2 regions of the Streptomyces stoeckheimensis genome follow, and region 1 is predicted to be linked to the other one. Evidence: predicted binding sites of a transcription regulator. Region 1 holds the regulator's gene; the other holds the start of a gene.
What was found. The regulator HspR, encoded in region 1, represses chaperone genes until heat shock. The targets are predictions, from matches to a motif close to TTGAGNNNNNNNNNCTCAA.

Region 1 (15,765 bases):
CGGTAGATCTGCGCCACGGCTCGGGCGAGCAGCGCGACGCCGACCACGGTCAGGACCAGCGACACGATGATCGCGGCGAGTTGCATGGGAGGGCTCCTCGGGCGGCACTTACTAAGCGGTAACTTATCCAGTCAAGGCTTGAGGTTACCCAGTCCCGACGCCGCAATGTAGCCGAGCGCGCGGTGATCTGCGTCGCTCGCCCCTGCGCCGCCCCTGCGTCGCCCCCGCCTCGCCCCCGCCTCGCCCCGCCCGGGCTCCGCCTCAGGGCCGTCCGTGCCGCCAGGCGGCCCGCGGGGTCTGCGCGAGGATCGCCAGGTCCATCCCCAGCCAGTGGTTCTCCACATAGTGCCGGTCCAGCAGGTCCATCTCCTCCCACGGCAGGTCCGAACGTGCGCTCACCTGCCACAGCCCGGTCATCCCGGGCCGTACGAGGAGCCGCTCGGGCCGGTCCGACAGGCCGTTCCCCGGGCGCGGCCCGACCAGCGACATCTCGCCCCGCACCACGTTGAGCAGCTGCGGCAGTCCGTCCAGCGCGCACCGCTCCAGCGCCGCCCCGGCCCGGCCCTTGCCGACGCGGAAGCGCCATGCCCGGTAGGGCCGCCCGGCCAGGCCCGCCGCCGGCTCGCGCACGAGGACGCCCGCGCCCTGGGTCGCGTACAGCAGTCCTGCGGCCAGCAGCAGCGGGACGAGGAGCACCCCGAGCAGGAGCGCCGCTCCGGCGAGGTCGAGCACCCGCTTGGCCGACGGCCGGGCCGGCCGGGGCCGGGGCCGGGGCCCCGGCAGGGCGGGGAGGCGTAGCAGCAGAGGCATGTCTGCACCGTGCCGTACGCCTCCGGCGGTGGTGCGGTGCCGCGCGGCCGTGGTGCCCCGAATGGCGTCCTGAGCGTAAGGGTGGCCTAAAGGTTGAGTCGCCTCGACTCACCTCTGTTGACACCGGCGGAGCTCGTGATGCACTCTTGAGTCTGTTCCACTCAAGTCAGCTGGAGGAATCAAAATGGCACGTGCGGTCGGCATCGACCTGGGCACCACTAACTCCGTCGTCAGCGTTCTGGAAGGCGGCGAGCCCACCGTCATCACCAACGCCGAGGGCGCCAGGACCACGCCGTCCGTCGTCGCCTTCGCCAAGAACGGCGAGGTCCTCGTCGGCGAGGTGGCCAAGCGCCAGGCGGTCACGAACGTGGACCGGACCATCCGCTCCGTCAAGCGCCACATGGGCACTGACTGGAAGATCAACCTGGATGGCAAGGACTTCAACCCGCAGCAGATGAGCGCCTTCATCCTGCAGAAGCTGAAGCGCGACGCCGAGGCCTACCTGGGTGAGAAGGTCACGGACGCGGTCATCACCGTCCCGGCCTACTTCAACGACTCCGAGCGTCAGGCGACGAAGGAGGCCGGCGAGATCGCGGGCCTGAACGTCCTGCGCATCGTGAACGAGCCGACGGCCGCCGCCCTGGCCTACGGTCTCGACAAGGACGACCAGACCATTCTCGTCTTCGACCTCGGTGGCGGCACCTTCGACGTGTCCCTCCTGGAGATCGGCGACGGCGTCGTCGAGGTGAAGGCCACCAACGGTGACAACCACCTCGGTGGCGACGACTGGGACCAGCGCGTCGTCGACTACCTGGTGAAGCAGTTCCAGAACGGTCACGGCGTCGACCTGGCCAAGGACAAGATGGCGCTCCAGCGCCTGCGCGAGGCCGCCGAGAAGGCGAAGATCGAGCTGTCCTCCTCCACGGAGACCTCGATCAACCTGCCCTACATCACGGCTTCCGCCGAGGGCCCGCTGCACCTGGACGAGAAGCTCACGCGCTCCCAGTTCCAGCAGCTGACCGCGGACCTGCTCGACCGCTGCAAGACCCCGTTCCACAACGTCATCAAGGACGCGGGCATCAACCTGTCCGAGATCGACCACGTGGTCCTGGTCGGCGGCTCCACCCGCATGCCGGCCGTCGCCGAGCTCGTCAAGGAGCTCACCGGCGGTCAGGACGCCAACAAGGGCGTCAACCCGGACGAGGTCGTCGCCATCGGCGCGACCCTCCAGGCGGGCGTTCTCAAGGGTGAGGTCAAGGACGTCCTGCTCCTCGACGTGACCCCGCTGTCCCTGGGTATCGAAACCAAGGGCGGCATCATGACCAAGCTCATCGAGCGCAACACCACGATCCCGACCAAGCGGTCCGAGATCTTCACGACGGCCGAGGACAACCAGCCGTCCGTGCAGATCCAGGTCTACCAGGGCGAGCGCGAGATCGCGGCGTACAACAAGAAGCTCGGCATGTTCGAGCTGACCGGCCTGCCGCCGGCCCCGCGTGGCGTCCCGCAGATCGAGGTCTCCTTCGACATCGACGCGAACGGCATCATGCACGTCACTGCCAAGGACCTGGGCACTGGCAAGGAGCAGAAGATGACCGTCACCGGCGGCTCTTCGCTCGGCAAGGACGAGGTCGACCGCATGCGCCAGGAGGCGGAGCAGTACGCGGACGAGGACCTGCGCCGCAAGGAAGCAGCCGAGTCCCGCAACCAGGGCGAGAGCCTCGTGTACCAGACGGAGAAGTTCGTCAAGGACAACGAGGACAAGGTTCCGGCCGACGTCAAGGACGAGGTCGAGGCCTCCATCGCCGAGCTGAAGGAAAAGCTCAAGGGCGAGGACGCCGCCGAGATCCGCACCGCGACCGAGAAGCTCGGTGCCGTCAGCCAGAAGCTGGGCCAGGCGATCTACGCCGACGCCCAGGCCGCCCAGGGTGCCGCCGGCGCCGAGGGTGCGCACCAGGCCGCCGACGCCAACGACGACGTCGTCGACGCCGAGATCGTCGACGACGAGAAGCCGAAGGGTGGCGCTGCCTGATGTCGGAGGAGACCCCGGGCTTCGACGAGAAGCCCGAAGTCCCCGCCGACGGCACGCCTGACGACGCCGCCGAGCCGAAGGCCGCAGCTTCCTCCAAGGAGGAGGCCGCGGCCCCGGCCGGGGACTCCGCAGCAGCACAGTCCGGCCAGGAGACCGCCCTCCTGGCCCAGCTGGACCAGACCCGCACCGCGCTCGGCGAGCGCACCGCGGACCTCCAGCGGCTCCAGGCGGAGTACCAGAACTACCGCCGCCGGGTGGAGCGGGACCGGATCGCCGTCAAGGAGATCGCGGTCGCGTCCCTCCTGACGGAGCTGCTCCCGACCCTGGACGACATCGGCCGGGCGCGGGAACATGGCGAGCTGGTCGGCGGCTTCAAGTCGGTGGCCGAATCGCTCGAGACCGCCGCGGCCAAGATGGGCCTGCAGCAGTTCGGCAAGGAGGGCGAGCCCTTCGACCCGACGATCCACGAGGCCCTGATGCACTCGTACGCGCCGGACGTCACCGAGGACACCTGCGTGGCGATCTTGCAGCCGGGCTACCGGATCGGCGAGCGTACGATCCGTCCCGCGCGGGTCGCGGTGGCCGAGCCCCAGCCGGGCGCGGCGCCGAAGTCCGAGGCGGCGGAGGCCGAATCTTCGTCGGACCCGTCCGACAAGGACGCGGATGCAGCCGACAACGGCTGAGGTTGACCACGTAGAGGCACGAGAGGAGGGACACCGGGGATGAGCACGAAGGACTTCGTCGAGAAGGACTACTACAAGGTCCTCGGTGTCCCGAAGGACGCCACCGAGGCCGAGATCAAGAAGGCGTACCGGAAGCTCGCCCGCGAGTTCCACCCGGACGCCAACAAGGGCGACGCCTCGGCCGAGGAGCGCTTCAAGGAGATCTCCGAGGCGAACGACATCCTCGGTGACGCCAAGAAGCGCAAGGAGTACGACGAGGCCCGCGCCCTGTTCGGGAACGGCGGCTTCCGCCCCGGTCCCGGCGGGGGCGGCGGCTCGTTCAACTTCGACCTCGGCGACCTCTTCGGAGGCCAGCAGCAGGGCGGCGCGGGCGGCGGTTTCGGCGGCGGCGGTCTGGGCGACGTCTTCGGCGGCCTGTTCAACCGCGGCGGCGCCGGCGCGGGTGCGGGGACCCGTACCCAGCCGCGCCGCGGCCAGGACATCGAGTCGGAGGTCACCCTCTCCTTCACGGAGGCGGTGGACGGGGCCACGGTCCCGCTCCGGATGTCCTCGCAGGCGCCCTGCAAGGCCTGTTCGGGCACCGGCGACAAGAACGGGACGCCCCGCGTGTGCCCGACCTGCGTCGGCACCGGCCAGGTGTCCCGCGGCAGCGGCGGCGGCTTCTCGCTGACCGACCCCTGCGCGGACTGCAAGGGCCGCGGCCTCATCGCCGAGACCCCCTGCGACATCTGCAAGGGCAGCGGGCGGGCCCGCAGTTCCCGGACCATGCAGGTCCGGATCCCGGCGGGAGTCTCCGACTCCCAGCGGATCCGGCTGCGCGGCAAGGGGGCTCCGGGCGAGCGCGGCGGCCCGGCCGGCGACCTGTACGTGGTCGTGCACGTGGACGCGCACCCGGTCTTCGGCCGCAAGGACGACAACCTCACGGTGACCGTTCCGGTGACCTTCGCGGAGGCGGCGCTCGGAGCCGACATCAAGGTCCCGACCTTGAACGGCCCCTCGGTGACGCTGAAGCTGCCCCCGGGCACCCCGGGCGGCCGCACGATGCGGGCCCGCGGCAAGGGGGCGGTCCGCAAGGACGGCACCCGCGGCGACCTGCTCGTGACGGTGGAGGTCGCCGTCCCGACCGAGCTGAACGACAAGGCCCGCGAGGCCATGGAGCTGTACCGCGAGGCGACGGAGTCCGAGGACCCGCGCTCCGCGCTGTTCGAGTCCGCGAAGGGAGCATGACATGGACGGCCGCCGTAGGAGCCACTACCAGCTCACCGATGAGACCCCGGTCTACGTGATCTCGGTGGCCGCCCAGCTCTCGGGCCTGCATCCGCAGACCCTGCGCCAGTACGACCGTCTCGGCCTGGTCTCCCCGGGCCGTACGGCCGGGCGTGGCCGGCGCTACTCGGCCCGTGACATCGAACTGCTCCGCACGGTGCAGGCGCTGTCCCAGGAAGAGGGCATCAACCTGGCCGGCATCAAGCGGATCATCGAGCTGGAGAACCAGGTCGCCGCGCTCCAGCAGCGCGTGGCCGAGCTCTCGAGCGCCGTCGACGGCGCCGCAGCGGTGCTCCAGCAGCGCGAGGCCCAGGTGCACGCCTCGTACCGGCGCGACCTGGTCCCGTACCAGGCTCCGCAGCCGGGCAGTGCCCTGGTCGTCTGGCGGCCGGCGCCCAAGCGCCCGATGGACTGAGCGCGCCCGTACGGACGCGAAGCGAAGGCCCCGCCCGGTTTACCGGGCGGGGCCTTCCGCATCTGTCACCGGCGCTCTGAGGGCCCCTGCGCGGCCCTCAGAGCCGTCGCTCGGGGTCCTCCAGGATCCCCGACCGGGCGATGAGGAAGCCGAGCTGCGCCCGGCTGCCGCTGCCCAGGGAGGCCGCCAGCTTGGCGATGTGGGCGCGGCAGGTCCGTACGTTCATCCCCAGCCGGCGCGCGATGGCCTCGTCCACGTGTCCCTCGATGAGGAGCTGGGCGATGGAGCGCTGCACGCCGGAGATGCCGCCGGGGGTGTGCTGGTACGTCACCTCCGCCGACAGCGGCACGGCGCGGTGCCACAGCTGCTCGAAGACCTTGATGAGGTAGTCGACCAGCCCGGGGTGGCGCAGTTCCAGGGCTGTCCTGCGGTCGTCGCTCGTGGGGATGAAGGCCACCGTGCGGTCGAAGATCATGAGACGCTCCATGAGCTCTTCGAGCGTGCGGATCTCGACCTTCCCCGCGGAGATCCGGTCCACGTAGGCGAGCGTGCCCTGACTGTGCCGCACGGTGTGCTGGTAGAGCGTCCTTATGCGCACCCCGCGGTTGACGAGGGGAGCGGCGCGCTCCAGCGCCTCGGTGAGGACCGATGTGGACCGTGCGCCGCCCGGCTGTACGGTCAGCACCTCGGTCCGGCACTCCGCGGTGGCCTGGTCGAGGGCGGTGTGGATCTGGTCGAAGCCCTCCAGCACGGTGATGGCGTGGGTGTTCGCGGGGCTCTGGGCGCTGATGGTCAGAAACGGCTCGAATGCGTCGGTGAGATCTATGGTGTCCCGGCGCCGGTCCTGAATCTCCCGTTCGAGCGGATGGAGCCGCTGGGCGAGCGCGACGGACGGGGGAACCGCGCGGAGCTGGTTCGCGTCATCGGGGTCGGGCCTCAGGAGAGCGAATTCGAGCAGGCAGGGGGCGTTCTCGACCTCGCTGCGGGTCACCCGGCCGGTGCTCAGCGCCGCCGTGTAGAGACGCGTCCCCTCGGCGCACATGGACGTGACGGGGTGGGGATGTGTCGGCTTTGTGTTGTTTCTGGGCAAATCTCCACCCCCCAGGGTCCTGAACATGCAAGAACATGATGCATCGTCCCTGTGGCAGCGACGTGCCCGAATAAGCCATCGTCTGACACGCGGGGGAGAAGATTTCCATCAAGTGAGGACGAAGCCGACCATGTACAAGAGAATGCTTCGCTCGGTACTTGCCATTGGGTTCTCCGCCGCTGCGGTCATTGGGGCAGTCAACGCCTTCGGTGGGGACGTGGGGGGTACCGACGCGCCCGCCGTGTCGATAGGCAAGCCCGATCTGGGCTGGGACTCGGCACCCAACGACTTGGGCTGGGACTCGACCACCGCGTCGACCGACGACCTCGGCTGGGACTGATGACGCCCGACGATCACGGCTTCCGCCGTGAAATGGCATCGGCATACCGCTCCGGCTGGCAGTTCATCGATCTCACCAGCGCCATTCCTTACGTCGGTGACTCGCTGAAGGTCACCTTGTTCGGCCAGCCGATCATCGTGGTGCGGGAAGAGGACGAGGACGTCCGCGCCTACCGCTGTCTGCGCCGCCCCCGAGGCGCACCGCAGCCCGTCCGCTGCGAGATCCGGTACGGCATGGTCTTCGTCAATCTGGACCAGCGTGATCACCAACTTTTCGAGCCCGAATCCGCCGCCACCCCCCGCAGTGCCTGAAGCGATTCCCCTGTCGTCGCAGATCGCTCAGGCACTACCCCCACACAGCGACGCCATCGTGGACCTGACCACGATGGCGTCGCTGTGATGTCCGTGTCCAGTGGTTGAACCGGACATCGTTGAACCGGGTACGGCCGGCTACGCGCGCCCCATGGCCCGGTCCAGGCTGATCTCCACGACCACCCGGTCCGGATTCGGCGAGGGCATCCGCCCGTACCGCTCCGCGTAGCGCCGGACCGCCTCCGCGACCGAGGCCTCGTCGTCACGGACCACCGCGCGGCCCTCCAGGGTCGCCCAGCGCCGTCCCTCCAGCTGGCACACCGCCACCCGGGCCCCGCCCTCCGGGCCGCCCTGCGACGCCAGCACGTTGCGGACCTTCTTGCTGTTCTTGTTGCTGATCACCCGCGCCAGCCCGGCCTCCGGGTCGTAGGTCACGCCCACCGGGACCACGTGCGGGCTGCCGTCGGGGCGGTGGGTGGTCAGCGTGCAGATGTGCCGCTCCCGCCAGAAGGCGAGGTACTCCGGCGTCGGGTTGAGTACGTCTTGGGCGGGGCGGGCCGTGCCGGCCGGGCTGGGAGTCGACATGCGCGAAGGGTACGTCCCTCCACCTTGAGTGGAATAGACTCAACTTTGTGCAGGTTACTCATGTAAAGCACATGCAGTGCCCATGCCGTGGGGAATCGAAGCAGGAAGGGAGAGCCGCCCGTGGATGCGGAGCTGACCAACAGGAGCCGGGACGCGCTGAACGCGGCCACGACCAGGGCCGTCAAGGACGGGCACGCGGACCTGACGCCCGCGCACCTGCTGCTGGCGCTGCTCGCCGGCGAGGACAACGAGAACATCACCGACCTGCTCGCCGCGACCGACGCCGACCAGGCCGCCGTGCGCGCCGGGGCGGAACGGCTGCTCGCCGCCCTGCCCAGCGTCACGGGCTCCACGGTCGCGCCCCCGCAGCCCAGCCGCGAGCTGCTCGCCGTACTGGCCGAGGCCGACGCGCAGGCCGGGAAGCTCGGCGACGAGTACCTCTCCACCGAACACCTGCTCATCGCCATCGCCGCCAAGGGCGGCGCGGCCGGTGAGCTCCTTTCCGGACAGGGCGCGACCGCGAAGAAGCTGCGCGAGGCCTTCGAGAACGCAAGAGGAGGGCGGCGGGTGACCACCCCCGACCCCGAGGGCCAGTACAAGGCCCTGGAGAAGTTCGGCACCGATTTCACGGCGGCCGCCCGCGAGGGCAAGCTCGACCCGGTCATCGGCCGCGACCACGAGATCCGCCGCGTCGTCCAGGTGCTCTCGCGCCGTACGAAGAACAACCCGGTGCTCATCGGCGAGCCCGGCGTCGGCAAGACCGCCGTCGTCGAGGGCCTGGCCCAGCGCATCGTCAAGGGCGACGTCCCCGAGTCCCTGAAGAACAAGCGGCTGGTCTCCCTGGACCTCGGTGCGATGGTGGCCGGAGCCAAGTACCGCGGCGAGTTCGAGGAGCGCCTCAAGACGGTCCTCGCGGAGATCAAGTCCAGCGACGGCCAGATCATCACCTTCATCGACGAGCTGCACACCGTCGTCGGCGCGGGCGCCGGCGGGGACTCCTCCATGGACGCGGGCAACATGCTCAAGCCCATGCTGGCCCGCGGCGAGCTGCGCATGGTCGGCGCGACCACCCTCGACGAGTACCGCGAGCGGATCGAGAAGGACCCGGCGCTGGAGCGGCGCTTCCAGCAGGTGCTGGTGGCGGAACCGAGCGTCGAGGACACCATCGCGATCCTGCGCGGGCTCAAGGGCCGCTACGAGGCCCACCACAAGGTCGTCATCAACGACAGCGCGCTCGTCGCCGCGGCCACCCTCTCCGACCGCTACATCACCTCCCGCTTCCTCCCCGACAAGGCCATCGACCTCGTCGACGAGTCCATGTCCCGGCTCCGCATGGAGATCGACTCCTCCCCGCTGGAGATCGACGAGCTCCAGCGCTCGGTCGACCGCCTGCGCATGGAGGAGCTGGCCCTGAACAACGAGTCCGACCCGGCCTCCCGCGAACGCCTCGACAAGATCCGCAAGGACCTCGCGGACAAGGAGGAGGACCTGCGGGGCCTCACCGCCCGCTGGGAGAAGGAGAAGCAGTCCCTCAACCGGGTCGGCGAGCTCAAGGAGCGCCTGGACGACCTGCGCGGCCAGGCCGAGCGCGCCCAGCGCGACGGGGACTTCGACACCGCCTCCAAGCTGCTCTACGGGGAGATCCCGGCCCTGGAGCACGAGCTCGCGGAGGCCACCGAGGCCGAGGCCGAAGTCTCCCGGGACACGATGGTCAAGGACGAGGTCGGCCCCGACGACATCGCCGACGTGGTCGGCGCCTGGACGGGCATCCCGGCCGGCCGCCTCCTGGAGGGCGAGACCCAGAAGCTGCTCCGCATGGAGGAGGAGCTGGGCCGCCGCCTGATCGGCCAGGGCGAGGCCGTGCGCGCCGTCTCCGACGCCGTGCGCCGCACCCGTGCGGGCATCGCGGACCCGGACCGGCCGACCGGCTCGTTCCTCTTCCTCGGGCCGACGGGCGTGGGCAAGACGGAGCTGGCCAAGGCCCTCGCGGACTTCCTCTTCGACGACGAGCGGGCCATGATCCGCATCGACATGTCGGAGTACGGCGAGAAGCACAGCGTGGCCCGGCTCGTCGGCGCCCCGCCCGGCTACGTGGGCTACGAGGAGGGCGGCCAGCTGACGGAGGCCGTCCGCCGCCGCCCGTACAGCGTCGTGCTCCTGGACGAGGTGGAGAAGGCCCACCCCGAGGTCTTCGACGTCCTGCTCCAGGTCCTCGACGACGGCCGCCTCACGGACGGCCAGGGCCGCACCGTGGACTTCCGCAACACCATCCTGATCCTGACCTCGAACCTGGGGTCCCAGTTCCTGATGGATCCGTCCACACCTGTGGACGAGAAGAAGGCCCGGGTCCTGGACGTGGTGCGGGCCACCTTCAAGCCGGAGTTCCTCAACCGCCTCGACGACCTGGTGGTCTTCTCCGCCCTGAGCGGGGCCGAGCTCGCCCACATCGCCGAGCTCCAGATCGGCCGGCTCGCCAAGCGGCTCGCCGAACGCCGCCTGACCCTGGACGTCACGCCCGAGGCCCTGGCCTGGCTGGCGGACAAGGGCAACGACCCGGCGTACGGCGCCCGCCCCCTGCGCCGCCTGATCCAGACGGCCATCGGCGACCGCCTGGCCAAGGAGATCCTCGCGGGCGAGGTCCGCGACGGCGACACCGTCCGGGTGTCCGTGGCGGGCGACGACCTGCTGGTGGGCAAGGCGCTGTAGCCCGGGTTGTAGGGCCCGGGCTCCGTGCCCGGGCCGTACGGCCCCGTATGGCCGCAATCCGGCGGAATACCGCCTCAGCCGGGCCCCGGAATCCCCGGGGCCCGGCTTACCCGGGCCATACTCCTGTCCGCCCTGCGCGGATCGGGCCCTTCCGGGGTGGACACGGGGTGGGCGCGATGGGGGAGGATGGCCGCATCCGCACGAAGGGAAGTCACACGGTGAGCATCGACCCGGCCTCGATTCCGAACTTCGGAGGGCAGCAGCCCGACCCGCAGGCCACTGGACCGGCGGGCCCCGTCGTCCCCGACCAGGATCTGGTCAAGCAGCTCCTGGAGCAGATGGAGCTCAAGTACGTCGTCGACGACGAGGGTGACCTCGCGGCGCCGTGGGAGGACTTCCGCACGTACTTCATGTTCCGCGGCGAGGACGAGCAGCAGGTCTTCTCCGTGCGGACGTTCTACGACCGCCCGCACAAGATCGAAGAGAAGGCTCAGCTCCTCGAGTCCATCGACGACTGGAACCGCCGCACCCTGTGGCCCAAGGTCTACAGCCACACGCACGACGACGGCTCCGTCCGTCTGATCGGCGAGGCGCAGATGCTGATCGGCACCGGCGTGAACCTGGAGCACTTCGTGTCCTCCACGGTCAGCTGGGTCCGCGCGTCGATCGAGTTCGACAAGTGGCTCGTCGAGCAGTTCGGACTGGAGAAGGAAGTCGACTCCGCCGACAAGAAGGACGACGAAGAGGGCGGCGACAGCGAGACCAACTAGGTCTTCGCGGTCCGGGTCCGGCGATCCGCGTCCGACCCCTCGTGGTGCCCGCCTTACGGCGCCACCCCGGATGCGAGCAGCAGGTACGGCCCGTATGCGTACGAGAGCCCGGCCAGCACCCCGGTCACCACGACCGCGGTGCGCGGCCGGGCTTTCGCCATGAGGGCCGCCGCCGGCAGCAGCAGCGGGAACGCGGGCAGCAGGAAGCGCGGCTTCGATTCGAAGAAGCCCGCACCGCCGTAGGTCATCACCAGCAGCACGCCCGTGTACACGAGCAGCGGCAGCGGGATCCTGCGGTCGGCCGCCAGCAGCCCGGCGAGCACCAGTGCGGCCGCCAGCAGGACCACCGTCACGATCGTGGCGAGCTCCACGCTCCCGGGCGAGCCCAGCGCGTGCCGCGCGGAGCGCAGCGCCCCCGCGCCGAAGTCGAAGCGCGAGCCCCAGCCGCTCTGGACGGCGAAGTAGCCGCCGAGCGGATCCCCCCGGCGCACGCCGACGAGCAGGACGTACGAGCCCCAGCCCGCGGGAGCCGTCAGCCCGGCGGCCCACACCGCCGCGGGCGCACGGCCCCGCCGCCGCCAGATCTCGTACGCGGCCGCCGCCGTCACGGCTGCGGCGACCGCGATCCCGGTGGGCCGGGTCAGCCCCGCGAGCACGGCGAGCCCCGCCGCCCACCCCCAGCGGCCCCGCAGCAGGGCGTACAGGGCCCAGGCGGCGAAGGCGGCCAGCAGGGGCTCGGTGTAGGCGAGGGTCAGCATGAGGGCGTGCGGCAGCGCCGCCCACAGCGCGACGAGCAGCAGCCCGGCGCGGGCCCCGAGCAGGTGCTCCCCGACCCGGTACACCCCCACGGCGGCCGCGCCCGCCGCGATCCAGGCGACGGCCAGCGCGGCGACGGTCAGCGAGCCGGGCAGCACGGCGGAGGCGCAGCGGATCAGGACGGGGTAGAGCGGGAAGAACGCGGAGTCGCTCTGCACGGACCCGATGCCGGGATAGATCTGGGTCCGCCCGTAGCCGTGCTCGGCGATCCGCAGGTACCAGACGGAGTCCCAGGACTCCCCGAGCACCCGCAGGGGGCTGCGCCCGCTCCACCAGGCCGCCACGGCAACCGCCACCACCCCGGCCCCGCGCACGGCGGCGTACACCCCGAGCGCGAGGAGGGCGCCGGGGACCCGGCCGCCCCGGCCGGTGAGCCGACCGGGCCGTGCGCCGTTCGTCAGCGTTTCCGTCGCCATGCGTCCCGCGTCCCGACTTCCTGGGGCGCTCCCGGTCGGAGCCGCCACGAGAGGAACCCTAACGAGGGCGAGCCCGGTTCCGGCGGGCCCGCACCGGCTCAGAGGCGGCGCAGTCGTTGCACCGCCTCCGCCAGGACGTCGGTCCGCTTGCAGAAGGGCAAGGCGTGAGCATCGGAATGCAGCACACACCCTTGGCGCTCAGAGCATAATCTGAGTACAGTCTGAGTATGAGCCTTGCTTACCTGGGAGCCGAGCCCGAGTCGGTGTCGTTCACTGACCTGTCAAGAAACCCGAAGGCTGTGGCCGCCCGGGCTGCAGCCCTTGGTGCTCTGCGCGTCACCCATCGGGACGCGCCCGACATGGTGCTGACGACTGCCGTGCACGCGGAGCGCACCGAGGAGAACCTCACGACGGCATCCCGCCTCTTCCTCGCGCTCATGAAGCACGACGACGGAGCCCGCTCACTCCTGCTGGTATTGCCGGAAGTCTTTCCGTGGGTGCGACACCTGGACGGCGAGGAGATGCGCGCTTTCACGGTGGAACTCCTGGAAGCGCTTTCCGATGCGGCAGAACTGGGTGCCAGGGATGCTGTGCACCGGGCGCTCGTCTCCTGGAGGGCGACGGCTCGGATCAACGCCGATCCGGAGCAGCTCAAGGAAGCGCTGCGCCCGCTCGACGGGGAGGACCTGGGTCCGGTCGAGGTGGGCGGGTGAGCCCGAAGAAGGGCGATCGTGTCAGCGTTCCGCCGCTGAGCGGATGGAACGTCGTCTTCGGGACAACCGATGCGGTGACGGGGTGGGAGGAGTTGTGCCGCGTGGCGCTGCCCAGTGCCCACCGCTGCCTTGAGGCGCTGCGCACTGATCCGTTGTCGCGTGACAGCTGGAACCGGCAGCATCAGCTCCGTGGAAGACTCGCCACGAAGGAGTGGAAGGGATCGCTTCTGGACCAGTGGGAGTTCGAGGTCACAAGCGGCGGCCGCGTGCGCTATCTGGTCAGCCCTGAGACATCGACCGTCGTTCTGGTCTACGCATCTACTCGGCACCCGAAGGACACTGAATAGCTCGTCTCTCCCGTGCGGCACGGGGCCGGCTGGAAAGGCCTGCCCCACGCCCGCACGTCCATCTGGCCCGCTCTCAGCGGGCCAGCCGACCGAGGCGCTCAACCGCCTCCTGCAATACAACCGTCCGCTTGCAGAAGGCCCAGCGGACGTGGGCGGCTCCGGCGGCCTTGTCGTCGTAGAAGACCTGGTTCGGGATGGCCACCACCCCGCAGCGTTCCGGCAGGGCCCGGCAGAAGGCGAGGCCGTCGCGCTCGCCGAGGGGGGTGATGTCGGTGGTGACGAAGTAGGTGCCCTGCGGGCGGAACACCTCGAAGCCGGCCGCCGCGAGGCCGTCGGAGAGGAGGTCGCGCTTGGCGGCCAGGTCCGCGCGGAAGGAGTCGTAGTACGCGTCGGGCAGGGCGAGGGCCTCGGCGATCGCGTACTGGAAGGGGCCCGAGGACACGTACGTCAGGAACTGCTTCGCCGAGCGGACCGCCGTGACCAGCTCGGGCGTCCCCGTCACCCAGCCGACCTTCCAGCCGGTGAAGGAGAAGGTCTTGCCGGCGGAGGAGATCGTGACGGTGCGCTCGCGCATGCCCGGCAGGCTCGCCAGCGGGGTGTGGGCGCCCTCGAAGACCAGGTGCTCGTAGACCTCGTCCGTGATGACGAGGAGGTCCCGGGAGACGGCCAGCTCGGCGACCGCGGCCAGCTCGGCGGGGGTCAGGACCGTGCCGGTGGGGTTGTGCGGGGTGTTCAGGAGCAGGAGGCGGGTGCGCGGGGTGACCGCCGCGCGCAGGGCGTCCACGTCGAGGCGGAAGTCGGGGGCGCGCAGCGTCAGCGGCACCCGGACGGCTCCGGCCATCGCGATGCAGGCGGCGTAGGAGTCGTAGAAGGGCTCCAGGGCGATGACCTCGTCGCCCGGTTCGAGGAGGGCGAGGAGCGAGGCCGCGATGGCCTCGGTGGCCCCGGCGGTGACGAGCACCTCGGTGTCCGGGTCGTAGGCCAGGCCGTAGAAGCGCTGCTGGTGGGAGGCGATCGCCGTACGCAGCTCCGGAACGCCGGGGCCCGGCGGGTACTGGTTGCCCCGGCCGTCGCGGATCGCGCGCGCCGCCGCCTCGGCGATCTCGGCGGGGCCGTCGGTGTCGGGGAAGCCCTGGCCGAGGTTGATCGCTCCCGTGGCGGTGGCCAGGGCGGACATCTCCGCGAAGATCGTGGTGCCGAAGGCCGCCAGCTTGCGGTTGAGGAAGGGGCGGGCGGGGAGGGCGGGGTGCTCGGGATCGCTCATGGGCGCAATCCTGCGGGGAAGCTCTGGACTTGCTCAAGTGTGCTTTGGGCCGCGTAGGGCGCGGGCATCCCCCCAGCACGCGGGACGAAGGGGATCCCGCACCCCGGGGAACCGGGGGGCAGAGAGGGGTCGGGGGATGATCCTCGGAATCGTGATCTTCGTGGCGGTGGTCGTGGCGATCGTCGTGGTGGCGGTCAAGGCCGGCCGTGGCGGCGGGGGCGGCAGCAGCAGTGGCAGCAGTGGCGGCGGGGCCTGGTGGGTCGGGGGCGACTCCGGGTCCTCGTCCAGCTGCGGTTCCTCCTCGTCCAGCTGTGGCTCCTCGTCGTCCTGCGGCGGCGGCGGAGGATGCGGTTCCAGCTGACACGGGGCAGCATGGATCCATGGCTTCCGACGTCGGACCACCTTCGTACCGTGTCCCGCATATGTAAGGCGCCCGCCGGGCACAACTTCCGTCGGGCGTCTTCTTGTTCGGACGTCACGGCCGCGCATTACGGCGTACGGGCGGCATGTTGTTGAACACGTGAACTGGGTAGCCCCCGAGGGGATGTAAACCCCTGCAACTTGGGTAAAAACGCTGTGAGTGCCGTGCCTTTCATGATTCCCTCGGTTGAGTAGACCAGTCCTCGGACCTCCCTGGACTTCCTGTGGACCCGTGCCGGTGTCCCCCCACCCGTTGACTACCGCTGGCGGGCCCCGGCCCATCTCCCTCGCGCGTTTGCGGAGCCGACTCATGCTCACGACCCTCCAGACCACCTATACCGACACGCGTGCCGCCGATCTCGCCTGGGCCCTGGGTCGGGAGCGGCTGCCCGCCTTGGCCGTACTGAACCTCGAACTGGGTGGCGCGAAAGTGGAGTTGCGCCTGCTCGGGGCCTCCCACCAGGTGCTCCTGGAGGAGGGCGACGTGCTCTGCTCCGAGACCGTCGCCTGCATGCCCGGCAGCAGCACCCCGCTTCCGCTCGGCGTGGCCAAGCGCGTCGGCGACTGGGAGTACGAGTTCGCCGCGCGGGTCGAGAACCTCTCGCGCGGCTCCTTCGCCGGGCGGGCGCAGGAACTGCTCGCGCTGGTCGCGGACCACCCGAACGGGCTCGCCGGCACCTTCCCCGGCAGCCCGCACGCCTTCACCGCCATGCTCGCGCAGCGTTACGAGGGTCAGGTGCGGTGGCGGACCTGGCACGCGTACCCGCAGGAAGGGCAGTTG
Region 2 (15,765 bases), 1.2 Mb from region 1:
ACGACCAGCGGCCGGCTGCCCGGCCGCCCGGCTGCCCGGATCACGCCGCCGCGGCCACCGCGACCTCGTCCGCGGCCAGGGCCAGCTCCAGGACCTGCCGTACGTCCGTCACCGGGTGCACCGACAGCCCTGCCAGCACCTCGGCGGGAACGTCGTCCAGGTCGGCCTCGTTCCGCTTCGGGATGATGACGGTGGTCAGCCCGGCCCGGTGCGCGGCCAGCAGCTTCTGCTTGACCCCGCCGATCGGCAGCACCCGCCCGGTCAGCGAGACCTCGCCGGTCATGGCCACGTCCGTGCGGACCTGCCGGCCCGACAGCAGCGAGGCCAGCGCCGTCGTCATCGTGACGCCCGCGCTCGGACCGTCCTTGGGCACCGCGCCCGCCGGGAAGTGGATGTGCACGCCCCGGTCCTTCAGGTCGGCGACCGGGAGTTCCAGCTCGGCGCCGTGCGAGCGCAGGAAGCTGAGCGCGATCTGCGCCGACTCCTTCATGACGTCTCCGAGCTGGCCCGTCAGCGTGAGCCCGGCCGCGCCCGTCTCGGGATCGGCCAGCGAGGCCTCGACGAACAGGACGTCACCGCCCGCCCCGGTCACGGCGAGGCCGGTGGCCACGCCCGGTACCGCGGTGCGCCGCTCGGCCGGGTCCTGCGCGGACTCCGGTACGTGGTGCGGCCGCCCGATGAGCGCGCGCAGGTCGTCGGCGCCGATCCGCAGCGGCAGCTCCCGCTCCCCCAGCTCGTGCTGGGAGGCCACCTTGCGCAGCAGCCGGGCGAGGGAACGCTCCAGGGTGCGCACGCCCGCCTCGCGGGTGTACTCCCCCGCCAGCTTGCGCAGGGCGTCCTCCTCCAGGACCACTTCCTCCTCGGCCAGGCCGGCGCGCTCCAGCTGCCGGGGCAGCAGGTGGTCGCGGGCGATGACGACCTTCTCGTCCTCGGTGTAGCCGTCGAGGCGGACCAGTTCCATGCGGTCGGCGAGGGCCTCGGGAATGGCCTCCAGGACGTTGGCGGTGGCCAGGAACACGACGTCGCTCAGGTCCAGTTCCACCTCCAGGTAGTGGTCCCGGAAGGTGTGGTTCTGGGCGGGGTCGAGGACTTCGAGCAGCGCCGCCGCCGGGTCTCCCCGGAAGTCGGAGCCGACCTTGTCGATCTCGTCGAGCAGGACGACCGGGTTCATGGACCCGGCTTCCTTGATCGCCCGTACGATCCGGCCGGGCAGCGCGCCCACGTACGTACGCCGGTGCCCGCGGATCTCGGTCTCGTCGCGGACTCCGCCGAGGGCCACGCGGACGAACTTGCGGCCCATGGCGTGGGCCACGGACTCGCCGAGGGAGGTCTTTCCGACGCCGGGAGGGCCCACGAGCGCCAGCACGGCCCCGCCCCTGCGCCCGCCGACGACGCCCATCCCGCGCTCGGAGCGGCGCTTGCGCACCGCCAGGTATTCGGTGATCCGGTCCTTCACGTCGCTCAGCCCGGCGTGCTCCGCGTCCAGGACGGCGCGGGCTCCCCGGATGTCGTACTCGTCCTCGGTCCGCTCGTTCCAGGGCAGTTCGAGCACGGTGTCCAGCCAGGTGCGGATCCAGGACCCTTCCGGGGACTGGTCGCTGGAGCGCTCCAGCTTGTCGACTTCCTTGAGCGCGGCCTCCCGTACCTTCTCGGGCAGGTCGGCGGCCTCGACGCGGGCCCGGTAGTCGTCGGACTCCTCGCCCTCCTTCTCCCCGCTGAGCTCGCGCAGTTCCTTGCGCACGGCGTCGAGCTGCCGCTTGAGCAGGAACTCGCGCTGGACCTTGTCGACGCCGTCCTGGACGTCCTTGGCGATGGACTCGGCGACGTCCTGCTCGGCGAGGTGGTCGCTGAGGGCCTTGACGGCGAGCCGCAGCCGGGCGACGGGGTCGGCCGTCTCCAGCAGCTCCACCTTCTGCTCGACGGTCAGGAACGGGGAGTAGCCGGAGTTGTCCGCGAGGGCCCCGACCCCCTCGATCTGCTGCACCCGGTCCACGACCTGCCAGGCCCCGCGCTTCTTGAGCCAGCTCGTGGCGAGCGCCTTGTACTCCTTGACGAGCTCGGCGACGGCGCCGGGCAGCGGATCGGGGACGGCCTCGTCCACCGTCTCGCCCTCGACCCAGAGCGCGGCCCCCGGCCCCGTGGTCCCGGCCCCGATACGGACCCGGCCGCGCCCGCGGATCAGCGCCCCGGGATCTCCGTCGGACAGCCGCCCCACCTGCTCCACGGTCCCGAGCACCCCGGTGCCGGTGTACTTCCCGTCGACCCGGGGCACGAGCAGCACCTTCGGCTTGCCACCTGCGGCAGCAGCCTGCGCGGCCTCGACGGCACCCCTCACCTCGGCGTCGGACAGGTCCAGCGGGACGACCATCCCGGGCAGCACGACCTCGTCGTCGAGCGGCAGCACGGGCAGGGTGAGCGTTACGGACGTCGAAGCCATGATGTTCCCTCCGGCAGTGAAGTTGAGCTATGCCGACTCAATGCACGTGAGGGTCCCAATGTTCCCCAACGCCCGTTCGCCCGGGGCGAACAGGGTCGGGCGCATCCCCGCCCAGGCAGTGCCATCGCTGGAAATACCCAGGTCGTCACGGTGAGGGCGAGGCGTGGCTCAGGCCGCCGAGATGTGGATGTCGCCCGAGGAGGTCGTCACCGCGAGGCGGGCGGCGGCGGAGGGGGTCGCGGGGAGGGTGATGTCGCGTGCGCCGGAGTCGGTGGCGACGTCGAGTGCGTACGGGGCCGCGGGGACCTTCAGCTTCGCCTCGCCCGAGCTGGTCCGCACGGCGATCGAGGCCGGGGCCGTCGTGAAGGCGAGGCGGACGTCGCCGGAGTCGGAACGGGCCTCCGCGCCCGTTCCGGACAGTTCCCCGGCGGTGATCGAGCCCGAGGACGTACGGACCTTCAGCGGGCCGGCGATCCGGTCCGCCCGGACCGGGCCGGAGGCGGTACCGACCTCCAGCGCGCCGGCGATCCGGTCCACGCGCACCCCGCCCGAGGACGTCACGACTTTGGCGGCGGCCACCCCCGACACCGCGACGCGGCCGCTGCTGCTCTTGGCCCGGACCGTGGCGGAGGCCGGTACCTCCAGCCGGTAGTCGACGGAACAGCGCCCGGAGCAATCTCCGTTGGTGAGGGTCAGCACTCCGCCGGAGAGCCGCTGGGCGGGCTCGGGCACGGTGTCGCCGTGGTAGTGGACGGTGCGGCCGACGACGACGCCGGGGCCGGATCCGACGACCACCTCGATGGATCCGCTTCCGGAGTCCGACACCTCGACCGCGGTGACGGCCTCGGCCACCGTGGCGTCCGCGCTCCCCGACTTCTCCGGTCCGCCGCGGGAGACGAGCGAGCCGAAGGAACAGCCGGTGAGCAGCAGCCCGGCGGCGAGCGCCGTGGCGGTGAGGGTGACGGTGGCCTTGGTGCCGCGCGGGCGCGTCTTCGTGGTCATGGTGTCGATCGTGCCCGCGCGGTGGCCGCGGGGGCATGGTGCGTGTGCCCGGATCCGGGGTGGGGTTAACCCCCGGGGCCCGAGCTCCCAGCCGGTTGACGGGATGCGGAAGGGGGGCGGAAAGGGGTCGGGCTAACTCCCCTGCACGACCGGCCGGTCCGGGGACGGCACGCCCCACTCGCTCCAGGAGCCGTCGTACACCGCGAGGTCCTCGTACCCGGCGAGGTCGGCGCCGAGGGCGAGCACGCAGGCGGTGACCCCCGATCCGCAGCTGAAGTACAGCCGCTCCCGCTCTCCGACCGCCGCCCCGAAGGCCGCGCGGAGCTCCGTGGCGGGGCGCATCAGGCCGTCGGGGCGCTGCAGTTCGCCGAAGGGGAGGCTGACGGCGCCCGGCATGTGGCCCCCGCGCAGGCCCGGGCGGGGTTCGGGGGCGGTCCCGGCGAAGCGTTCGCGGGTCCGGGCGTCGAGCACGGCGGCGGCCGGATCGGCCAGGGCCGCCGAGACGGTTCCGGCGTCCACCAGCAGTCCGGCGCGGGGCCGGGCCGTGAAGGAGCCGCGCGGGCCCTCGTAACCCGGCCGGCGCTCCTCCACCGGCCGCCCGGCGGCGACCCACGCGGGCAGCCCGCCGTCGAGGACGGCGACCCGGTCGAAGCCCATGCTGCGCAGCATCCACCAGGCGCGGGCGCTGGAGTAGATGCCGGCGCCGTCGTACACGACGACCGTGCTGCCGTCGTCCACGCCCAGGGCGCGCATCTCCTCGGCGAAGGCGGCGGGGCCGGGCATGGTGTGCGGGGCGGCGGCGGTGTGATCGGACAGCGCGCCGTCGAGGTCGAAGGGACGGGCTCCCGCGATCCGCCGATCCGTGTCGCGGTGCGCCCCGACCGAGGCGTCGAAGACGACGAGTCCGGGTGCACCGAGCCGCTCCGCGAGCCAGTCCCCGCCGACGAGCGGACCGGGCGGCACGAGGGAGTGGGGGCGAGTTGTGTCTGCGTCCATAAGGCACCTCCGACGGATTCCAACGGGCCCCGGCACGGTGGGCGCCCCACGGCCCATCCTGCCTCCTCCCCTCCGGCCCCAGGCCTTTCGGGTCCGGGCCGGCCCGTGGAACGGTGCGGCCGGGCGACCCGCCCGCCGGACCGGGGGGCGGGCGCGACCGGTAGGGCACAGGTCCCCCGGGGGCCGGACGGTGGGCCGGGAGCGGCCCGCAGACCCACCGGGAGCTACGGGCAGCCGCCCGGCCTGGCGAAGAGGGCCACGCGGGCACCGCGCACGTCCGTCACGGAGCACAGGTCGAAGTGGGAGACCAGCGTCTGGCGTTTCACCGCCTCCTCCGGATAGCCGTCCAACGGCTGCCCCACCGGGTCCAGCAGGGCGATCACCCGGTCCACCGCCGGGTCCAGCAGGGCCGCCCGGATCTCCTCCGGAGTCCGCTCCACGCCCTGGAGGCTCCGCGAAGCCGCCGGGGTGCGGGACAGGGCGAGGTCGCGCAGGGAACCGTAGGCCTCCGGCGAGGACAGCAGCCATTCGCGCCGCCGCGCAGGGAGGAACAGCACCGCGTCGCCCGGGCGCGCGAGTTCCCGTACGGCCGCCGCCACGGCCCGCGCGTCGTCCTTGCGGCTCTCGGGAGTGCGCAGCCACGCGGACCAGAGCCCGACGGGGACGAGCAGGACCCCGACCAGCGGCCACACCCACCACCCCCGCGCCGTGGCGAGCCGCGCCCCCGCGAGGAGGGCGAGGCCGGCGAGCGCGTAGAGGACGTACCGGTCCACGTACCAGGGGTGCACCAGCGAGACCGCGAGCAGCAGTCCGGGCGGCAGCAACGCCAGCGGCAGGGCGACCCGTACGAGTTCCCGCGCGGCCCCCCGGGCCAGGAGCAGCGAGGCGGCCGCGAGGACCCCGTACGCCGCCCAGTCCTGCCAGCTCGGCCGCCCGAGCCAGCCCAGTTGCTGCTGCGCCTGCCGCGCGCTGATCAGCGCGAGCGGCAGCAGCGCGGCCGGCACGGCCCCGGCGGCGAGCCGCCAGCCGCGCGAGCGCCGGGCGGCGAACGCGTGCGCCGGCAGCGCCAGTACGGCGAACTCGTGCAGCCAGCACCCGAGCACCATCACCACGGCGTAGGCGACCCACCGCTCGCGCAGCATCAGGTACGTGGCCCAGACGACGGCCGCGGCGACGAGCGCGTACGAGCGCCCCTCCTGGGCGTACATCTGCACGGGCGGCAGCAGCGCGTACCCGACCCCGGCCAACAGGGCGGCCCGTCCCGCGAGGTCGCCCCGCCCACCCTGACCGGGCTCCCGGCCGGGCCGCGCACCCGCCAGGTGGTGGGCCACCGCGGCCACGCCCGCCGCGGCGAGCGCGGTGGCCGCCACCGAAGGGAGGCGCAGGATCCAGAGGCCGGAGTCGCCAGTGGCGGTGGCGGTGGTGCCCGTCGCCGCGAAGACCGCGTGCATCAGGAGGTAGTAGAGGCCGTGGACGGCGTCCACCTGGCCGAGCAGTTCCCAGAGCTGCCCGAGCGGGCGGTGCGCGACCTGCCACGTGACGGACTCGTCGCGCCACAGGGAGCCGCCGCGCGAGAGGCCCCAGAGGCCGAGTGCGACGGCGGTGAGCGGCGGCAGCCAGCGCCAAAGGGCGAAGCGGCGGATGTCGGCCTCCGAGTGCTATCCGTGCGGGTGGTGCTGACTCCATACTCGGGGTTCGAGCCGGATACCTGCGGGGGTGGGGCGTGCGAGCACGTGGTGGGCGAGTGGGCTTGGCGACGGCGGCCGTGGCGCTGGCCGTGATGGCGGCCTTGGGCGGGTGCTCCTCCGGCGACTCCGAGGACGGGGCCTCACCGAAGCCGAACGCGAGCACGGGCACGGGCACCGGCCCCGCCACGAGCGCTCCGTCCGGGACGGCGACGGACGCTTCGGGGACGCCGTCCCCCGGTCAGAGCGCCGGCCAGAGCCCGGACCCGGGCACCGGTACGACCGGTCCCGCCCCGCAGCCCGCGCCGAGCACCTCCGCCCCCGCACCCGGTGCCTCGCCGCCCGGCGCCGACGAGACGCTCGTCGCGGTCACCCGCAGCGGCGGAATCAGCGGAAAGACCAGCACCTTGATCATCAAGGGGGACGGATCGTTCCTCCGGCTCAACGCGAAGGCCGAGACGGTCGACCACGACAAGCTCTCGGCGGCCGCCCTCGCGAAACTGCGCACCGCGCTCCAGGAGGCGGACTTCCCCCGCCTGCCCCGGATCTCGATGCCCAAGGAGCCGGTCTTCGACGCGTTCACGTACGCCTTCCGGCACGGAGGCTACGAGGTCGCCGCCGCCCAGACCGCGCTGCCCCGGCCCCTGGAGGGGGTCCTGGGGGCCCTGCCGGCCTTCGAGCCGCGCTGAGGAGAAGCAGGGGAGCCAGGAGGCCAAAGGAGTCAGGGGAGTCGGCGGAGCCAGGGCGCCGCCGCTGTCGGCCGGCCCCTCACAGTCCCGTTCCCGCCACCGTGATCTCCCGCAGCCGCCGGTCCAGGTACGCGCGGAGCAGGAGCGCCATGTCCACGCCCTGCGGGTCCAGCACCCACTGGATCTGGAACCCGTCCATCACCGCGATGATCTCGCGGCCGACGGCCTCGCAGTCCGCGTCCGGCCGCATCTCGCCGCGCGCGACGCCCGCCCGGAGCAGGTCGACGGTGTAGCCGAGGACCCGGTCGTAGCGCTGCCGGAAGTAGGCGTGCGCGGGGTGGCCCGGGTTCCCGGACTCGCCGACCAGCGTGTTGTACATCCGTACGAGCCCGGGCCTGCGGGCGTTCTCCTCGGCGAGGGCGACCACGGCGGCGAAGTGCGCGGCGACCGAGGGGACCTCCTCCGCGGGCCCGCTGAAGAGCCGTTCGACGTCGTGCTGCTCGCTCTGCGCCAGCACGGACAGCAGCAGGTCCTCCTTGCCGCGGAAGTGGTGGAGCAGGCCGCCCTGGGTGATCCCGCAGTCGTTGGCGATCCGGGCGAGCGAGGAGGCGTGGAAACCCCACTGCGCGAAGTGCTCGACGGCGGTGTCGAGGATCTTCTGGCGACGGGCGTCGCCCACCGCGTAGCCGCCCCGGGCGGTCGCCGCCTTGGGGGCCGCTTTGGGGGCCGCCTTGGGGGCCGTTCGGCCCTTGTCCTGTGCCATGCGGACCACCCTAAACCGGACCGTTTCCGGCCACTCCGAGGGAGTGATCCAGCTCACTCCACGAAAACCTAGTGGGTGCATGGTTTTCGCGCCTACGGTGAAACCGCCCGGTCGGCGACGAGGCCGACGCGGAGACGCTGGAGCCCTCATGCCGCTCACGCAGGACCCCGGAAGTGCCCTCGCCGCCACCGACCGACCCGATCCGGCCACCCCGGCCGACGCCCCGGCCGACGCCCCCGCCAAGCTGATCTTCGGCCTGGTCGCCGCCCAGCTCGGCGTCTGCATCGCCGTCTTCACCCCGATCGTGGTGACCCTGGCCCTGCGCGTGGCCCAGATCGTCCCGGAGGCCGAGCGCGGCGCCGCCCTCGGCAAGGTGCTCTCCGTCGGAGCGCTCCTCGCCCTCGTCGGCAACCCGCTCTTCGGCGCCCTCTCCGACCGCACGACCAGCCGGTTCGGCCGCCGCCGCCCCTGGCTCGTGGGCGGCATGGCGGTCGCCGCCGTCGGCCTGACCGTCGTCGGCCTCGGCTCCAGCGTCACCACGCTGCTCGTCGGCTGGGCCATCGCGCAGCTCGGCTGCAACGCGGCCCTGTGCATGGTCACCGCCTGCATCCCGGACCTGATCCCGGAGCACCAGCGCGGCCGCGTCTCCGGCATGGTCGGCATGATGCTGTCCGTCTCGATGGTGGCGGGCAGCTTCCTCGCGCAGCTGTTCACGGAGAACATGGCGCTGGCGTTCGTCGTCCCGGCCGTCGTCGGCGTCCTCGGGGTGTGCGTGCTGGCCGCCGTGATGCCCGACCGGCCGGCCCGCGCCGAGTCCGTGGCCTCGTACGGCCTGCGGGAGTTCCTGCACAGCTTCTGGGTGAATCCGCGCAAGAACCCCGATTACTCGTGGAACTTCGCGAGCCGCTTCCTGGTCTTCATCGGCATCGCCTGCGTGACCAGCTACCAGGTGTACTTCCTGATGGACCGCCTCGGCGTCGCCGAGGGCGAGGTCGCCTCGAAGATGTTCACCACCACCCTCGTCACCGTCGGCGGCGTCGTGGTCGGCTCCCTCGCCGGCGGCTGGCTGTCCGACGCCACCGGCCGCCGCAAGCCCTTCGTGCTCGCGTCCGCCTTCGTCATCGGCATCGGACTGCTGCTGATCGCCACCGCGGGCACCTTCGGGATGTTCCTCTTCGCCGTGGCCGTCTTCGGCTTCGGCGAGGGCCTCTACCTCGCGGTCGACGTGGCGCTCGCCGCCGCCGTCCTGCCGGATCCGGAGACCGCCGCGAAGGACATGGGCGTGCTGAACATCGCCAACGCCCTCCCGCAGTCCCTGGTCCCGATGCTCGCGCCGTTCGTCCTCGCCATCGGCGGAGGGGGCAACTACGGCGCCCTCTTCCTCGTCGGCGGCATCGCGGCGGCCGTCGGCGCCGCCCTCGTCCAGTTGATCCGCTCGGTCAGGTGACGGCCCGCCCGACCGTGCCCGCCACCGCCCAAGCACCCGGCCCTGACGACCCCGGCCCCGGCCCCGGCCAGCCGTCCGGCCCCACACCCGCCCCGACGCACGCCCCCACGCACGCTCCCGCTCCCGCACCCGCCTCCGCGACCTCCCGCGCGACCGACCTCCTCAGGAGCCCCGCCATGAACGCCACCCCGACGCCCCCGACCAACCCCGCCACCCCCCTCCCCTACCGCGACGCCTCCCTCCCCGTGGACCGGCGCGTCGAGGACCTGCTCTCCCGCATGACCCTGGAGGAGAAGGCCGGCCAGCTCTTCCACTCGATGCTGATGATGAACGCGGACGGCACCCCGGTCACCGAGACCGACGGCTCGATCCTCCCGTTCACCACCCCCGAGCTGATCGAGGGCCGCCACCTCACGCACTTCAACCTCCTCGGCAGCTACGGCGCCCGCGCGATGGCGACCTGGCAGAACGCCGTCCAGGAAATGGCCGCCGGCACCCGCCTCGGCATCCCGGTGACCCTGTCGACCGACCCCCGGCACTCCTTCACCGACAACGTCGGCGCCTCCTTCAACGCCGGCGCCTTCTCCGCCTGGCCCGAGGCCATCGGCCTGGCCGCGATCGGCGACCCGGAGCTGGTCTTCGAGTTCGCCGACATCATGCGGCGCGAGTACCTCTCCGTCGGTTTCCGCGTCGCCCTGCACCCGCAGATCGACCTGGCCACGGAGCCGCGCTGGGCCCGCCAGTCGGGCACCTTCGGCTCGGACGCGAAGCTGACGGGCGAGCTCGTCCAGGCGTACGTACGCGGCCTGCAGGGCGAGACCCTCGGCGCGGCCTCGGTCTCCGCGATGGTCAAGCACTTCCCCGGCGGCGGCCCGCAGAAGGACGGCGAGGACCCGCACTTCGCGCACGGCAAGGAACAGATCTACCCGGGCGGGATGCGCGAGCACCACCTGGAGCCGTTCAAGGCGGCCATCGCGGCCGGCTGCTCGCAGATGATGCCGTACTACGGCCAGCCCATCGGCACCGACTGGGATGAGGTCGGCTTCGGCTTCAACAAGGGCGTCGTCACCGGCCTGCTCCGCGAGCAGCTCGGCTTCCAGGGCATCGTCTGCACCGACTGGGGCCTGATCACGGACTCGGTGATCTTCGGCGAGCCGCACCCGGCCCGCGCCTGGGGCGTGGAGCACCTGAGCGTCGCCGAGCGGGCGGCCCTGGCGCTGGAGGCGGGCTCGGACCAGTTCGGCGGCGAGCAGTGCCCCGAAGTCGTCGTGGAGCTGGTCCGCTCGGGCCGGATCTCCGAGGCCCGGATCGACGCGTCCGTGCGCCGGCTGCTGCGCGAGAAGTTCGTCCTCGGCCTCTTCGAGAACCCGTACGTGGACCCGGACGCGGCGGCCGAGACCGTCGGCCGCGCCGACTTCGCGGCGGCCGGCGCCGCGGCCCAGCGGCGCTCCCTGACGGTGCTCACCAACACCGGGAAGACCCTGCCGGTCTCCGGCCGGCCGAAGCTGTACGTCAAGGACGTGGACGCGGACGTCGCGGCGGCGTACGGCGAACTCGTGTCCGACCCGGCCGAGGCGGACCTGGCGGTGCTGCGGCTGCGCACCCCGCACGAGCCCCGCACGAACATCTTCGAGTCCTTCTTCCACTCGGGTTCGCTGGCCTTCCCCGAGCCGGAGCTCACCGGGATCCTGTCCTTCCTGGACGCCGTCCCGACCCTGGTCTGCATCAACCTGGAGCGGGCCGCGGTGATCCCCGAGATCGCGGAGCGGGCGGCCGCACTGATCGCGGACTACGGGGCTTCGGACGCCGCCCTCCTGGACGTGGCCTTCGGCCGGGCGGCCGCCGGGGGGCGGCTGCCCTTCGAACTCCCGCGCTCCATGGAGGCGGTGGCCGCCTCCCGCCCGGACGTCCCGAACGACACCGAGAACCCGGTGTTCCCGCACGGCCACGGCCTGACCCTGTAGCCCTGCGGGGCCCGCAGGCCCCTGGGGCTCCGCCCCAGACCCCGCGCCTCAAACGCCGGCGAGGCTGGATTTTCCAGCCCGCCGGCGTTCTCATGCGGGCCGGCGCCGGCCAAATCCAGTCCGCCCGGCGTTTGAACCGCAGGTCCGGGGGCAGAGGCCCCGGCAACGAACCCGCGCAGCGAACCCGTCATAGCCGGAGCTCAGCCGCTCCTCTACGCTGCACCCCTACCACGCGGGATCTTCAGGGGCGGGACATGGAACAGACGCACACCACCACCCACAACGGCGCCGCGGCCACCCCCGGCGCGCAGCGGCGGGTACTCGTCGTCGAGGACGACCACACCATCGCGGAGGCCATCGCGGCCCGGCTCCGCGCCGAGGGCTTCCAGGTCCAGACGGCCGCGGACGGGCCGGCGGCCGTGGCCGCGGCCGAGGGCTGGCTGCCGGACCTCCTGGTCCTGGACGTCATGCTGCCGGGCTTCGACGGCCTGGAGGTCTGCCGCCGGGTCCAGGCCCAGCGGCCCGTCCCGGTGCTCATGCTCACCGCCCGGGACGACGAGACCGACATGCTCGTCGGCCTCGGGGTCGGCGCCGACGACTACATGACGAAGCCCTTCTCGATGCGCGAGCTGGCCGCGCGGGTCCACGTACTCCTGCGGCGGGTGGAGCGGGCCAACGTGGCCGCGCACGCCCCGCGCGGAGCCACCCTGCGCCTCGGCGATCTGGAGATCGACCACGCGCAGCGCCGGGTCCGCGTGCACACCGAGGACGTGCACCTGACGCCGACGGAGTTCGACCTGCTGGTGTGCCTGGCCGGGACCCCGCGGGCGGTGCTCTCGCGGGAGCAGCTGCTCGCCGAGGTGTGGGACTGGGCCGACGCGTCCGGGACCCGTACGGTCGACAGCCACATCAAGGCGCTGCGCCGGAAGATCGGCGCCGAGCGGATCCGTACGGTCCACGGCGTCGGGTACGCCCTGGAGACCCCGGCGCAGCCGTGAGCGGCTACCGGCCGCCGGGGCAGCGGCCGACCGGGGGGCTGCGGCCCTTCTCACCGTTCTCGATCAAGACCAAGCTGGGCACGCTCGTGGTGGTGTCGGTCTTCATCACCACGGGCCTGCTGATGGTGGCCTTGCGCACGGCCACCGAGGTGCGCTTCATCACGGTGTTCTCGGTGATCGCCTCGATGCTGATCACCCAGTTCGTGGCGCACAGCCTGACGGCGCCGCTGGACGACATGACCACCGTGGCCCGGGCGATATCCCACGGGGACTACACGCGCCGGGTGCGCGGGGCGGGCCGCCGCGACGAGCTGGGCGACCTGGCCTCCACCATCAATCTGATGGCGGACGACCTGGAGGCGGTGGACCGGCACCGCAAGGAGCTCGTCGCCAACGTCTCGCACGAGCTGCGCACCCCGATCGCGGCCCTGCGGGCGGTACTGGAGAACGTGGTGGACGGGGTCTCCGCCGCCGACCCCGAGACCATGCGCACGGCCCTGAAGCAGACCGAGCGGCTCGGCCGGCTGGTGGAGACCCTGCTGGACCTCTCCCGCGTGGACAACGGGGTGGTGCCGCTGCGGGCCCGCCGCTTCGAGGTGTGGCCCTACCTGTCGGGGGTGCTGAAGGAGTCGGGCCTGGCGGCCGCCGGCCGGCCGGGGCTGTCCTCCGGCTCGGGCGGGCACACCCGCAACGACGTCCACCTCCACCTGGACGTGTCCCCGCCGGACCTGACGGCGTACGCGGACGCCGAGCGGCTGCACCAGGTGGTGGCGAACCTGATCGACAACGCGGTCAAGCACAGCCCGCCGCACGGCCGGGTCACGGTCCACGCCCGGGCGGGCGACGCGCCCGGAGGTCTGGTGCTCGAAGTCCGGGACGAAGGTCCCGGAATTCCGGAGGCGGAGCGCCACCGGGTCTTCGAGCGGTTCAACCGGGGCAGCGCGAGGGGCGGCGACGGCGGCACGGGCCTGGGCCTGGCCATCGCCCGCTGGGCGGTCGGCCTGCACGGGGGCGACATCGGAGTGGCCGAATCGTCACGGGGCTGCCGGATCCTTGTCACACTTCCGGGCAGCTCGCAGGCATCGAGTTGACGTAGGGTTCGAGTGGGAAGGACATGATCTCGGCCACACAAGCCGGGGTCCGTCAGGGGTGCGAAGCCAGGGGGCCGCAACCGCGGTGCCTCCTGCCCGAACCACGCTTGTTTCCCGCCATTCCTGGTGGTGAAACCCGCCGTTCGATGTGACCTACGCGACGTAAGTCCCGCCCGGTCTGCATCTCACGGCCCGGGAGGCGTAGCCTTTATTCCCGCTGTCCATACCTTGTGAAGCGGAAGAGGGCGGTTGCCGCCGTGTCGCCACAGTCCCCCAGTAACTCGAGCACCACGACCGAAGCAGGAGAAGGCGGGAAGAACCCCGCCCCAGGCTTCGGCGCGAATGAGTGGCTCGTCGACGAGATCTATCAGCAGTACCTCCAGGACCCGAACTCGGTCGACCGGGCCTGGTGGGACTTCTTCGCCGACTACAAGCCGGGGGGCGCTGTCGCTCCGGTGAAGGCGGATAAGCCCACGGACCGGCCCGCTCCCCCCGCCGCGACGACGACGGACGGCGCCTCCGCACAGGCCGCCCCCGTCACCGCCGCGACTCCGCAGGCTTCCGACGCCGCCGCCACAGGGACGGCGAGCCTCGCGCCCGCCACCCCGGTCGCCGCGCCCACGACGCCCGTGTCAGCACCTGCCCCTGTACCTGCCACCCCCTCTGGTGCCCCTGCTGTGACTGTCACCTCCCAGGCCCCGGCCGCCGCCGCACCGGCTGCCGCTGCCCCTCAGGCCCCGGCTCCCGCCGCCGCCCCCGCCTCCGTAGCCCCCCAGAAGGCCGCGCCCGCCACCGAGGCCCCTGCCGGCCCCGAACTGGTGACGCTCCGCGGCCCGGCGGCTGCCGTGGTCAAGAACATGAACGCCTCCCTGGAAGTGCCGACGGCCACGTCCGTCCGAGCCGTCCCGGTGAAGCTGCTGTTCGACAACCGCATCGTCATCAACAACCACCTGAAGCGCGCCCGGGGCGGGAAGATCTCCTTCACCCACCTCATCGGCTACGCGATGGTGCAGGCCATCAAGGCCATGCCGTCGATGAACTACTCCTTCGCGGAGAAGGACGGCAAGCCGACCCTGGTCAAGCCGGAGCACATCAACTTCGGCCTCGCGATCGACCTGGTGAAGCCCAACGGCGACCGCCAGCTCGTCGTCGCCGGCATCAAGAAGGCCGAGACCCTCAACTTCTTCGAGTTCTGGCAGGCCTACGAGGACATCGTCCGCCGGGCCCGCATCGGCAAGCTGACGATGGACGACTTCACCGGGGTGACGGTCTCCCTCACCAACCCCGGCGGCCTGGGCACCGTCCATTCCGTGCCCCGCCTGATGCCCGGACAGTCGGTCATCATGGGCGTCGGCTCCATGGACTACCCCGCCGAGTTCCAGGGCACCTCGCAGGACACCCTGAACAAGCTGGGCATCTCCAAGGTCATGACCCTGACCTCGACCTACGACCACCGGGTCATCCAGGGCGCGGCCTCCGGCGAGTTCCTGCGCATCGTCGCGAACATGCTGCTCGGCGAGAGCGGCTTCTACGACGACGTCTTCGAGGCGCTGCGCATCCCGTACGAGCCGGTCCGCTGGCTCCGGGACATCGACGCCTCGCACGACGACGACGTCACGAAGGCCGCCCGCGTCTTCGAGCTGATCCACTCCTACCGGGTCCGCGGCCACGTCATGGCCGACACCGACCCGCTGGAGTACAAGCAGCGCAAGCACCCCGACCTCGACATCACCGAGCACGGCCTCACCCTGTGGGACCTGGAGCGCGAGTTCGCGGTCGGCGGCTTCTCCGGCAAGTCGATGATGAAGCTCCGCGACATCCTCGGCGTGCTGCGCGACTCGTACTGCCGCACCACCGGCGTCGAGTTCATGCACATCCAGGACCCGAAGCAGCGCCGCTGGATCCAGGACCGCATCGAGCGCCCGCACTCCAAGCCGGAGCGCGAGGAGCAGCTGCGGATCCTGCGCCGGCTGAACGCGGCGGAGGCCTTCGAGACCTTCCTGCAGACGAAGTACGTCGGCCAGAAGCGCTTCTCCCTGGAGGGCGGCGAGTCCGTCATCCCGCTGCTCGACGCCGTCATCGACTCGGCCGCCGAGGCCCGCCTCGAAGAGGTCGCGATCGGCATGGCCCACCGCGGCCGCCTGAACGTCCTGGCGAACATCGTCGGCAAGTCGTACGCGCAGATCTTCCGCGAGTTCGAGGGCAACCTCGACCCGAAGTCCATGCACGGCTCCGGCGACGTCAAGTACCACCTGGGCGCCAACGGCACCTTCACGGGCCTGGACGGGGAGCAGATCAAGGTCTCGCTCGTCGCCAACCCCTCGCACCTGGAGGCGGTGGACCCGGTCCTGGAGGGCGTGGTCCGCGCCAAGCAGGACATCATCAACAAGGGCGGCACGGACTTCACGGTCCTGCCCGTCGCCCTGCACGGCGACGCGGCCTTCGCGGGCCAGGGCGTCGTCGCCGAGACGCTGAACATGTCGCAGCTGCGCGGTTACCGCACCGGCGGCACCGTGCACGTGGTCATCAACAACCAGGTCGGCTTCACCGCCGCCCCGGAGTCCTCGCGTTCCTCGATGTACGCGACCGACGTGGCCCGCATGATCGAGGCGCCGATCTTCCACGTGAACGGCGACGACCCGGAGGCGGTGGTCCGCATCGCGCGGCTCGCCTTCGAGTTCCGTCAGGCGTTC

Region 2: the regulator HspR is predicted to act here: its motif matches at 2,460-2,478, upstream of lon (endopeptidase La).

What each region holds. Positions count from the first base shown of each region.
Region 1 covers NZ_CP169550.1:4,254,617-4,270,381, reverse strand. The annotation lists gene ACE1OC_RS19235 ((Fe-S)-binding protein) at 1-86, opposite strand, end outside; gene ACE1OC_RS19230 (sugar transferase) at 262-810, opposite strand; gene dnaK (molecular chaperone DnaK) at 995-2,842, shown strand; gene grpE (nucleotide exchange factor GrpE) at 2,842-3,525, shown strand; gene dnaJ (molecular chaperone DnaJ) at 3,565-4,752, shown strand; gene ACE1OC_RS19210 (heat shock protein transcriptional repressor HspR) at 4,754-5,206, shown strand; gene ACE1OC_RS19205 (helix-turn-helix transcriptional regulator) at 5,304-6,323, opposite strand; gene ACE1OC_RS19200 (hypothetical protein) at 6,514-6,636, shown strand; gene ACE1OC_RS19195 ((2Fe-2S)-binding protein) at 6,636-6,947, shown strand; gene ACE1OC_RS19190 (pyridoxamine 5'-phosphate oxidase family protein) at 7,086-7,532, opposite strand; gene clpB (ATP-dependent chaperone ClpB) at 7,653-10,238, shown strand; gene ACE1OC_RS19180 (YbjN domain-containing protein) at 10,457-11,008, shown strand; gene ACE1OC_RS19175 (mannosyltransferase family protein) at 11,062-12,240, opposite strand; gene ACE1OC_RS19170 (prevent-host-death family protein) at 12,468-12,953, shown strand; gene ACE1OC_RS19165 (hypothetical protein) at 12,950-13,300, shown strand; gene ACE1OC_RS19160 (pyridoxal phosphate-dependent aminotransferase) at 13,374-14,564, opposite strand; gene ACE1OC_RS19155 (hypothetical protein) at 14,701-14,925, shown strand; gene ACE1OC_RS19150 (DUF2617 family protein) at 15,295-15,765, shown strand, end outside.
Region 2 covers NZ_CP169550.1:3,052,816-3,068,580, forward strand. The annotation lists gene lon (endopeptidase La) at 41-2,437, opposite strand; gene ACE1OC_RS13665 (DUF4097 family beta strand repeat-containing protein) at 2,606-3,439, opposite strand; gene ACE1OC_RS13670 (sulfurtransferase) at 3,572-4,435, opposite strand; gene ACE1OC_RS13675 (hypothetical protein) at 4,660-5,919, opposite strand; gene ACE1OC_RS13680 (hypothetical protein) at 6,180-6,809, shown strand; gene ACE1OC_RS13685 (TetR/AcrR family transcriptional regulator) at 6,889-7,572, opposite strand; gene ACE1OC_RS13690 (MFS transporter) at 7,721-9,019, shown strand; gene ACE1OC_RS13695 (glycoside hydrolase family 3 protein) at 9,196-10,983, shown strand; gene ACE1OC_RS13700 (response regulator transcription factor) at 11,238-11,981, shown strand; gene ACE1OC_RS13705 (HAMP domain-containing sensor histidine kinase) at 11,978-13,072, shown strand; gene ACE1OC_RS13710 (multifunctional oxoglutarate decarboxylase/oxoglutarate dehydrogenase thiamine pyrophosphate-binding subunit/dihydrolipoyllysine-residue succinyltransferase subunit) at 13,330-15,765, shown strand, end outside.